DNA from 3 places in the uncultured Parvibaculum sp. genome. Region 1 is predicted to be linked to each of the others. Evidence: predicted binding sites of a transcription regulator. Region 1 holds the regulator's gene; each other region holds the start of a gene.

Region 1 (3,272 bases):
CGGACGTGACCCAGCACATCGTAAAATCGTTCCAGGAAGAACTCGACACCCTGGCAACCAGCATTGCCCAGATGGGCGGCCTCACCGAAGCGCAGCTTTCGGCGGCCATCGAAGCGGTTGTGCGGCGCGATGCGCAGCTTGCCGAGCGCACCATCCGCGAGGATCAGCGGATCGATGTGCTGGAGGCCGAAATCGAATCGCATGCGGTCCGCATGATTGCGCTGCGTCAGCCGATGGCGGCCGATCTGCGCGAGGCTATCGCGGCGATCAAGATCTCGATCGATCTCGAGCGTATCGGCGATCTGGCCAAGAACATCGCCAAGCGCGCCCTTGTTCTGCAGAACGACTTCGAAGGCGCCGCCAAGCTGATCCAGGGCATCGCCCGGATGGGACGTCTGGCCCAGCGGCAGCTGAAGCAGGTGCTCGATGCCTATGCCAATCGCGAGGCGGCCGCAGCCATGGAGGTTTGGCGCGAGGACGAGGAAATCGACGCCATGTACAATTCGGTCTTCCGCGAATTGCTGACCTACATGATGGAAGACCCGCGCACCATCGGCGTCTCGACGCATCTGCTGTTCATTGCCAAGAACATCGAGCGCATTGGCGATCATGCCACCAACATCGCCGAAACGGTCGGTTATCTGGTGACAGGTGAATGGGTGCAGGACGAACGTCCCAAGGGCGATACAACCAGCATGACTGCCATCGAGGCGGAAAACTGAGGAAATCTGGAGGAATCATGTCCATGATGCTTGCCCATACCGGCGAAGAGGCTCAGGATTTCGTCGGGAACGACCGGAATCAGTTCGAGAGACGCATGAAACCGACTGTGATGATCGTCGAGGATGAGGAAGCGCTGCTGACGCTGCTTCAGTACAATCTCGACAAGGAAGGCTACAAGGTCATCACCGCATCCGACGGCGAGGAAGCGGTGCTGATGATCAAGGAGACGACGCCTGATCTCGTGCTGCTCGACTGGATGCTGCCCAGCCTTTCGGGCATCGAAATCTGCCGTCGCCTGCGGGCGCGGGATGAAACCCGCAACCTGCCGATCATCATGATCACGGCGCGCGGCGAGGAGGGGGACCGTATCCGCGGCCTCGACACCGGCGCCGACGATTATCTGACCAAGCCTTTTTCGATGACCGAGCTGCTGGCGCGTGTCCGTGCTGTCATGCGCCGCATTCGTCCGGCGTTGACGGAAGACATGATCACCTTCGGCGACATCGTCGTCGACCGCGCTGCCCACCGGGTGCGCCGCGGCGAACGCGAAGTGCGTCTGGGGCCGACCGAATATCGTCTGCTCGATCACCTGATCCAGCATCCCGGCCGGGTCTTCAGTCGCGAACAGTTGCTCGATGCGGTCTGGGGATCGGACGTCTATGTCGAGGCTCGCACGGTTGACGTTCATGTCGGCCGGCTGCGCCGGGCGCTCAACGACAAGGGCGAGAAGGATCCGATCCGCACCGTTCGCTCGGCCGGCTATTCGCTGGACGAACAGTTCCAGGCCTGACGGGTTCGGTCCTTACAGCAATGAAAAACCGGCAACCGCGAAAGCGGATGCCGGTTTTCCTTTCCCCTCGACGCCCCGAAAGGCCCTGGTTCAGCTGACCAGTCGATGGTCCTTGCTGCGCTGACGCTCGCGATTGCGCCGTGCCTGCGCGGGCTGATAGGCCATCCGCGCATGTTCGGTGCAATAGGGCGAGGCATTGTCGGCGCCACGGCCGCAGAAATGAAAGCCCGGCCGGCCGGGATCGCCGATCGGCCATTTGCAGGTGTGCTCGGTCAGCGTCAGTACGGTGGCGCGCTGACTCGGTTCGAGCATCCGTTCTTCCTGGACCGTCTCGCTGCGCGCTTCTGCCGTCTCGCGGGCGGCGTGCTCTTCATTGCGCGCTTCGCCGGTCAGCGGGTCGGGACGGCCTCGGACGAGCGTTCGCGGGCCCGTGCTGCGCGTGCGCGCCGGGCGGCTCGGTGTCGCCCGGCCCGACAGGCCGAGACGGTGCACCTTGCCGATAACGGCGTTACGGGTGACGCCGCCAAGCTGCTTGGCGACCTGGCTGGCACTCAGGCCGTCGGCCCAGAGCTTCTTCAGCAGTTCCACGCGTTCGTCGGTCCACATGATGCTCTTCCCCTTGGGGCCCCCTCTCGGCCCGATTGGACGCCTGCCGCTGAAATCCGACCCCACTAGATTTCGTAGGCGTTAAGCAAAAATATACAATATAAAGCCCAATTGCCGCAACCGGGCGTGTCGGTGCCAGTGGCCTTATCCACAGAAAAGAACCATCCTCGTGGCTTGTCTGCGGCCACACCGTCCCTTAAGTCTCGCCGATGCTTGCCGATCACAGGAGCGCCCGATGACCCCCACTCCCTGGCCCGCCGAGGGCGCCCGCCGCTTCGGTGCGGTCAACTGGCTCGGCATGTGGACCCTCTATCTGAAGGAAGTGCGCCGTTTCTGGAAGGTGATGACCCAGACCATCGCCGCACCGGTCATCACGACGCTGCTCTATCTGGCGATCTTCGCGCTCGCCATCGGCAAGTTCCGCCCCGACATTCACGGCGTGCCGTTTGTCGAATTCCTGGCGCCCGGCCTGATCATGATGACCATGATCCAGAACGCTTTCGCCAACACCTCTTCCTCGCTGTTGATCTCGAAGATCCAGGGCAACATCGTCGATGTTCTGATGCCGCCCCTCTCGCCGATGGAGCTGAATATCGGCATCGCACTGGCCGGCGTGACGCGCGGCCTGGTCTGCGGCGGCGCGACCGCGCTTGCCATGTTGCCCTTTGTCGATCTTGGTCTGGCTCATGTCTGGGCACTGCTCTTCTTCGCCGCCGGCGCCTCGCTGATGCTATCGCTGTTCGGCATTCTGGGCGGCGTCTGGTCGGAGAAGTTCGACCATTTGCAGGCCGTGACCAATTTCGTGCTGCTGCCGCTGACATTTCTGTCGGGAACCTTCTATTCGGTGACCCAGCTTCCCGATTTTGCACACAGCGTCACGCTCTGGAATCCGGTCTTCTACCTGATCGACGGTTTCCGCTATGGCGTGACCGGCCACGCAGACGGTTCGCTCGAAATCGGCATTGCGCTGGTGATCGGCGTCAATCTTGTGCTCTGGTGTCTTTGTCATATGCTCTTCCGCACCGGCTACCGCCTCAAGGCTTGAGGAGAACCGACATGTCCGCCCGCCTGCTTGCATGCCTGCTTGCCGCCGCACTGCCGCAGTCGGCAGGCATGGCTGTAGCGCAGGAAACGGCCGATGAGACGGCCGAAG
Region 2 (3,272 bases), on a different contig from region 1:
GGAAAGCCTGCCCGTCCTCTGCGACACGCTGGAACGCCACAAACTGAAATCGCGCATCCGCGTGACGGCGAGCGGCAAGCTGATCACGCCGGCCGAGGTCGCCTGGGCGCTTTGCGTCGGCGCCGATTTCGTCTGCTCGGCGCGCGGCTTCATGTTCTCGCTGGGCTGCATCCAGGCACTTCAGTGCAACAAGAACACCTGCCCGACCGGCATCACCACACATAACAAGCGCCTGCAGCGCGGCCTCGACGTGACCGACAAGGGCGAACGCGTACGCCGCTATGCCGAACGCGTGACGCAGGAAGTCTGCGTGATCGCGCATTCCTGCGGCGTCACCGAACCGCGCCGCCTCAACCGTGAACATGCGCGCATCATGGGCTCGGATGGCGTGTCGGTATCGCTGGCCGAATATTACGGCCGCTGGGCCGCCGCCGCCGCACTGCCGTCGCGCAACGGCTTCGGCCGACCGCGCTTCGGTGCCGACGCCGCCTGACCCGGCACCACAAGGCGCAGGAACTGCGTCCCTTGTTCGATCGTCAGCGGCAGGTGACCGCGCGCGTCGCCATCCACTTCGACGGCAAGACCGGCCGGGGCTGTGACGTCGATATGCCGTGCCGGCAATATCTCGACGCTGCGTAATCGCGCCACACGGCCAAGGGCAAGCGCCGCCAGAAAGCGCGCAAGGCCGAAACGGCTGCCGTCATGCAGCAGAAAGAGCGTTAGCCCCGGCAGGGTGATGTCGGATTGCGGCGCCAGCACGAAGGGGCCGGCATAGTGCCGCGCATTGGTGACGATGGCCCATGCCGCGCGCTTCTCCCGGCCGTCGACGACAAGACGGATATCCCGGCCCGGACCGCGCAGCCATTCCTTCAATCCCGACCAGATGAACGCACCCTTGCCCCACAGGCGCTTGAGACGCGGATCGATGCCGTGCACGACCACGCCATCATATCCGATGCCGACCATCAGCAGGAAGACCGCGCCGTCGACAAGGCCGGTGCCGATCAATTCGGCCGGCCCGCTACGCAGCATCGCCGCGATTTCGTCTGCTTGCGGACGAAGACCGATCTCGATGGCTAGCACATTGGCCGTGCCGAGCGGCAGAATGCCGAGCGGAACGCCCTGCCCCATCAGGCCACGCGCGACCTCGTTGATCGTGCCGTCGCCGCCGGCCGCAACGATCACATCGGCCCGGCCCGCCTGCGCCGCCGCGCGCGCCAGCTCGGTGGCATGACCGGGCGCCTGCGTTTCTTCGATCGCCACATCGGCACCATGCGCGCGCAGACGCGCGACGACGCGATCGAGCAGCGCACGGTTGCGGTTTCCGGCGGCCGGATTGACAATAATATGGATGAAACGACGCAGCACCGAACGGCTCTTACCCCCCTCTGTCATCAAACTGTCAAAAAAATGTCACAAATCCTTGTTGCGGCGCACCCATATTCGTGACGAACGCAGCCGGGCGATTCGCTTATAGCCAGATTGATCGGCACAGGCGAGCCAGCCGACCAGGGATAAGCAGGACGACCAACGCAAGATGAGTGCAACAAGGCGATCGACGCGAATATGACAGTGATCGAAACGGGCTTGCCGAGACGGCTGGAAGAGGCGGCGACCGCGCCGCCGCCGAAATCGGCAAAGACATCCCGCAAGGAGGCGGCCCGCGCAAAGGCGCGGCGCAACGGCCTCGACGAAAGACTGCTCGGCCCGCGCCCCAAACACCGCAAGCAGCACCGTACGCTTTTCCTCTCCGACATTCATCTGGGCACGCCGGGCTGCAAGGCCGAGCTGCTGCTCGACTTCCTGCGCCACAACGACGCCGAGACCTTCTATCTGGTCGGCGACATTGTCGACGGCTGGCGCATCAAGCGCTCCTGGTACTGGAATGCCGCGCATAACGCCGTGGTGCAGGAATTCCTGCGCAAGGCCCGCAAGGGCGCAACCATCATCTATGTGCCCGGCAATCACGACGAGGCGCTGCGCGACTATACCGGACTCAATTTCGGCGGCATCGACGTGACCGGCGAAGCGATCCACGAGACCGCCGACGGCAGACGTCTGCTGGTGCTGCATGGCGACCAGTTCGACAGCGTCGTCAAATATGCCAAATGGCTCGCCCATCTCGGCGACCGCGCCTATGGGCTGGCGCTGGTGCTCAACAACTGGCTGCACGAGGTGCGCCGCTTCTTCGGCCTCTCCTACTGGTCGCTCTCGTCCTACCTCAAGAACCGCGTCAAGAACGCGGTCGAATACATCTCGAGCTACGAACAGGCGGTCGCCCGCGAGGCGCGCGAGCGCGGCGTCGACGGCGTGGTCTGCGGTCACATCCATCATGCCGAAATGCGCGACATGGACGGCATTCTCTACTGCAATGACGGCGACTGGGTCGAAAGCTGCACGGCCCTGTCGGAAGACGAGACCGGCGCCCTGTCGCTGATCGTCTGGCAGAAATTCTCCTGGGAGAACGGCCTGGGCCATCTCGAGACCGAACCGCATGAGGACGACGTCATGCCGGCATTGAGCGCCGCCTGATGGCCATGAGCACCACGCTTACGCCGCTTCCCCCGCTGGCGCCCCGCAAGAAGCGCCGCGTCGCGAGGCTCTTGAGCCGACTGCGCGGCAAACCGCTGCCGAAGGATGTCGGCCGCTTTTCCGAACCCTTGCGCATCGTCATCGTTTCCGACGCCGCGCCGCCGCAGGTCAACGGCGTGGTACGCACATTGCAGCAGCTGACGCAGCATCTCGAAGCGATGGGACATGAAGTGACCTTCATCACGCCCGATCTCTTCCGCACCGTGCCGCTGCCGACCTACAAGGAAATCCGGCTGGCGCTTTTCCCGGGCGCCAGGATCGCGCGGATCATCCGCCAGGCCAATCCCAACGCCATTCATATCGCGACCGAAGGACCGCTCGGCCTCGCGGCGCGGCGCTTCTGCCTGCGCAAGGGGATTCCCTTCTCGACCTCGTTCCACACGCGCTTTGCCGAATACCTCAACGCGCGCACCGGCATTCCGCTCGCATGGGGCTATGCCTTCCTGCGCCGCTTCCATGCGAAATCGACCGCGCTGATGGTGGCGACGCCTTCCCTGCAGACGGAACTCACGGACCGCGGCTTCGGCGAGCCGGTGATCTGGTCGCGCGGCGTCGATGTCGAACGCTACCGGCCGCGCGAGGACCTGCAGGACGCACACCCGATGGGCCTTGCGCGGCCGGTCTGGCTCAATGTCGGCCGCGTGGCGGTCGAAAAGAATCTTGAAGCCTTTCTCGATCTC
Region 3 (3,272 bases), on a different contig from region 1:
GTTGGTAGAAACGGCGATCCTCGGTCGCGAGCACGGCCATGATCAGATAGGGCGGCAGTTCGCCAAGCGGAACGGTTGGTGCCGTGCGTTTGCCGCGGCTGCCGATCTCGTCGCCATTGGTGTCGAGCACCGTCAGCATCAGCGTTTCATCGGGCCCGGCATCGATCACCCGTTGCAGGTTGGGCAACATCAACAGGACCAGTGTAAACGTGCCCAGAATGAACGCCGTCAGAATGAATGATGTTGTCGCGAGGAGGTCGGGCTGCCAGCGCCGTTTCGCGCGCGGGCGGTCGCCGTCATTCCTGTCCGGCGGTATCGGCAGGTCGTGCACCGGCGTGCCGCGCTGCTGCGCGCGCATCGGGTAGAGATCGTGATCGTCCTGCGACACGGTTAATGGCCTCGAAAGCTACACGTCCGGCGTTATCCGGACAGGGTTTTCATGCGAGCCTTGTGCCAGCCGGATCTGCGCCGAAACGAGACTGGATCAACTTTGTGCGGGGAATAGGGCGGCATCGCGGCAAAGCGGGGGCAGGAAAAGTGCGACTTTCCGGAACCGCTTGACGGAAGCCGCGGCGCGCGCTTCTGTCCCGGAATGAACGGCACCGGCGAACCCTTCTGGCGTGTCAAACGCCTTGACGAAATGAACCGCGCGGAGTGGGAGAGCCTCTGCGACGGCTGCGCGAAGTGCTGCCTGACCAAGCTCGAGGACGAGGACACGGGCACGATCGAATATACCGACATCGCCTGCCGTCTGCTGGATGCGGAGACCTGCCGCTGCTCCGACTATCCGAACCGCTCTGTGCGCGTGCCCGATTGCGTGACGCTGACGCCGAAGAATCTCGATGACATCGACTGGATGCCGCCCTCCTGCGCCTACAGGCTGTTGAAGGAAGGCAAGGATCTGCCCTGGTGGCACCCGCTGGTCTCGGGCGAATACGAGGCAGTACGGCTGGCCGGTATGTCCGTCCACGGACGGTTTCTCTACGAGGACGAGGTCGACATGGAAGACCTCGAGGACCGCATCGTCGACTGGCCGCTGATGCCCCCCGAGTGACAGCGAAAACGGCAGCGGACCCCCCCCTCTGTCACGCAACTGTCAAAAAACTGTCACAAACCCTAGGCGGGAACCGCCCGAAATGCTAAAGGCTCTCCCCGGCCGGTCTGCCCGCGGGCGGCGGACGATTCGGGGGCGATTTTGGCGAAGAGCACACTCGACAAGGATCTGAAAAAGGTCGTCCGTCTCGAAGAGGCGACCTATGCGCTGTCGCGCTCGATCGCGGCGCCGGGTCTGGCGATCATTTTCCTGCTGGCGGTGTTCCTGTTCATGAGCGGCCTTGCCCCGGCAGGGCCGTTGAGCCTGTTCGTGATCGCGGGCGGCGTGATCGCCGGCTACATGGCGCTGAACATCGGCGCCAACGACGTCGCCAACAACATGGGGCCGGCGGTCGGCAGCCGCGCCCTGCCGCTCGGCGCCGCGCTGGTCATCGCCGCGATCTGCGAGGCGGCGGGCGCGATCCTGGCGGGCGGCGACGTCGTCAACACGATCTCGCGCAACATCGTGCAGCCGGCCGAAGCGTTCCAGGTCCTCGATTTCGTGATGCTGATGGTGGCGTCGCTCCTTGCGGCCGGCATGTGGCTGCATCTCGCGACCTTCCTCAACGCGCCCGTCTCGACGACCCATTCGATCGTCGGCGGCGTGGTCGGCGCCGGCATCGCCGCCGCCGGCATGGCGGCGATCAACTGGCCGATGATGGGCGCGATCGCGGCGAGCTGGGTGATCTCGCCGGTGATGGGCGGCATCATCGCGGCCGCCCTTCTCGGTTTCGTCAAATGGCGGGTGCTGTTCCGCGACGACGACCGCATCGCGGCGGCGAAACGCTGGGTGCCGGTGATGATCGGCCTGATGGCCGGCGTCTTCGCGATGTATCTGGCGCTGAAGGGCTTCTCGCGTGTCTGGAAGCCCGCAGCCGGAACGGTCTGGGCGCTCGGCGCGGCCGGTTTCGTCGCCGGCTGGTTCATGACCCGGCCCTGGGTCGAGCGGCGCGCCGCGGCGATCGAGAACCGCCGCAAGCATGTGGCCAAGCTCTTCACCCTGCCGCTGATCTTCGCCGCCGCCCTCCTGTCCTTTGCGCATGGCGCCAACGACGTCGCCAATGCAGTCGGTCCGCTGGCCGCCATCGTGGCCGCGGCCGAGGCCGGTCAGGCCGCGCCCGACAAGGTGGCGCTGCCGCTCTGGGTGCTGCTGATCGGCGCCATGGGCATCGCGCTCGGCCTGGCACTGTTCGGCCCGCGCCTCATTCGCACGGTGGGCGAGAAGATCACCAAGATGGATGCGGTGCGCGCCTTCTGCGTCGCGCTGGCCGCCGCCATCACGGTGCTGATCGCCTCGGCGCTGGGCCTGCCGGTCTCCTCGACCCATATCGCGATCGGCGGCGTCTTCGGCGTCGGCTTCCTGCGCGAATTCCTGGCCAATAACGGCCTCAATGCCGATGCGCCGAAAAAGAAGAAGGTCCGCGCCGGCGACCCCGACACGCTGAACAAGACGCCCGAAGAGGCGATCCGCCGCCAGACCAAGCGCGAGGCACGCCGTCTGGTGCGGCGCGCCCATGTGCTGACCATCGCCGCCGCCTGGGTGATCACCGTGCCGGCGGCCGGAATGCTGGCGGGCGGTATCTATGTGGTGCTGAAACTCACCATGGCTTGAGGCGGCCGTCAAAAACTAGTCGGTTACCTCCTTGTCGCCACCCTCCCCTTGGGGAGGGTCGAAATTTGTGAAGCGCAAGCGAAACAAATTTCGGGGCGGGGGCCGCGGCGCCCTCTCCCCCGCCCCGAAAAATTCTTCGCAAGCTCGAATTTTTCGACCCGCCCCCAGGGGCGGGTGGGTTGAGAGGGATGCACGGCACCTCTTTCCGCTGCTACGGCTGCCCGCGCAGCATCAATGCCAGTTCGGCAAGGCGCGGTTCCGACAGCAGCTTGCGGGCCTCGTTCAGCGAGGCCCAGTGGCGGCGGCGCTGCCGCTTCTCGGGCCAGTCCTCATGCTGCTGCGTGACGCGCAGCGGATAGAGTTCGACCTCGATCGGGAGCGGCCGGAGGCCGCGCCGCTTGAAGCTGCCATAGGCGCCCAGCGGCAGGGGCGCGACCTCGCCCTCGACGCCGGCTTCCTCGAAGGCCTCGCGCGCGGCGGCCTCGGCCGGCGTCAGCCCCGTCATCAGCCCGCCCTTGGGAAAGATCCAGCGCCCGGTGCGCCGCGAGGTGACCAGCAGCACCGCGAC

Evidence for each region. The regulator PhoB, encoded in region 1, activates phosphate uptake and scavenging genes when phosphate is short. The targets are predictions, from matches to a motif close to TGTCATNNANCTGTCAT.
Region 2: AAC071_RS14365 (UDP-2,3-diacylglucosamine diphosphatase) is a predicted target of PhoB. The motif match lies at 1,390-1,406, and genes of this name have one in related genera.
Region 3: AAC071_RS10090 (inorganic phosphate transporter) is a predicted target of PhoB. The motif match lies at 1,084-1,100, and genes of this name have one in related genera.

Annotation. Positions count from the first base shown of each region.
Region 1 covers NZ_CAXBIB010000006.1:174,125-177,396, reverse strand. Annotated here, with positions in the region: gene phoU (phosphate signaling complex protein PhoU) at 6-722, shown strand; gene phoB (phosphate regulon transcriptional regulator PhoB) at 818-1,513, shown strand; gene AAC071_RS07105 (GcrA family cell cycle regulator) at 1,604-2,122, opposite strand; gene AAC071_RS07100 (ABC transporter permease) at 2,355-3,164, shown strand; gene AAC071_RS07095 (MliC family protein) at 3,176-3,272, shown strand, end outside.
Region 2 covers NZ_CAXBIB010000020.1:7,111-10,382, reverse strand. Annotated here, with positions in the region: gene AAC071_RS14375 (FMN-binding glutamate synthase family protein) at 1-493, shown strand, start outside; gene AAC071_RS14370 (diacylglycerol kinase family protein) at 412-1,368, opposite strand; gene AAC071_RS14365 (UDP-2,3-diacylglucosamine diphosphatase) at 1,567-2,532, shown strand; gene AAC071_RS14360 (glycosyltransferase family 1 protein) at 2,538-3,272, shown strand, end outside.
Region 3 covers NZ_CAXBIB010000011.1:7,810-11,081, reverse strand. Annotated here, with positions in the region: gene AAC071_RS10100 (PBP1A family penicillin-binding protein) at 1-388, opposite strand, end outside; gene AAC071_RS10095 (YcgN family cysteine cluster protein) at 593-1,054, shown strand; gene AAC071_RS10090 (inorganic phosphate transporter) at 1,196-2,704, shown strand; gene AAC071_RS10085 (NUDIX hydrolase) at 2,916-3,272, opposite strand, start outside.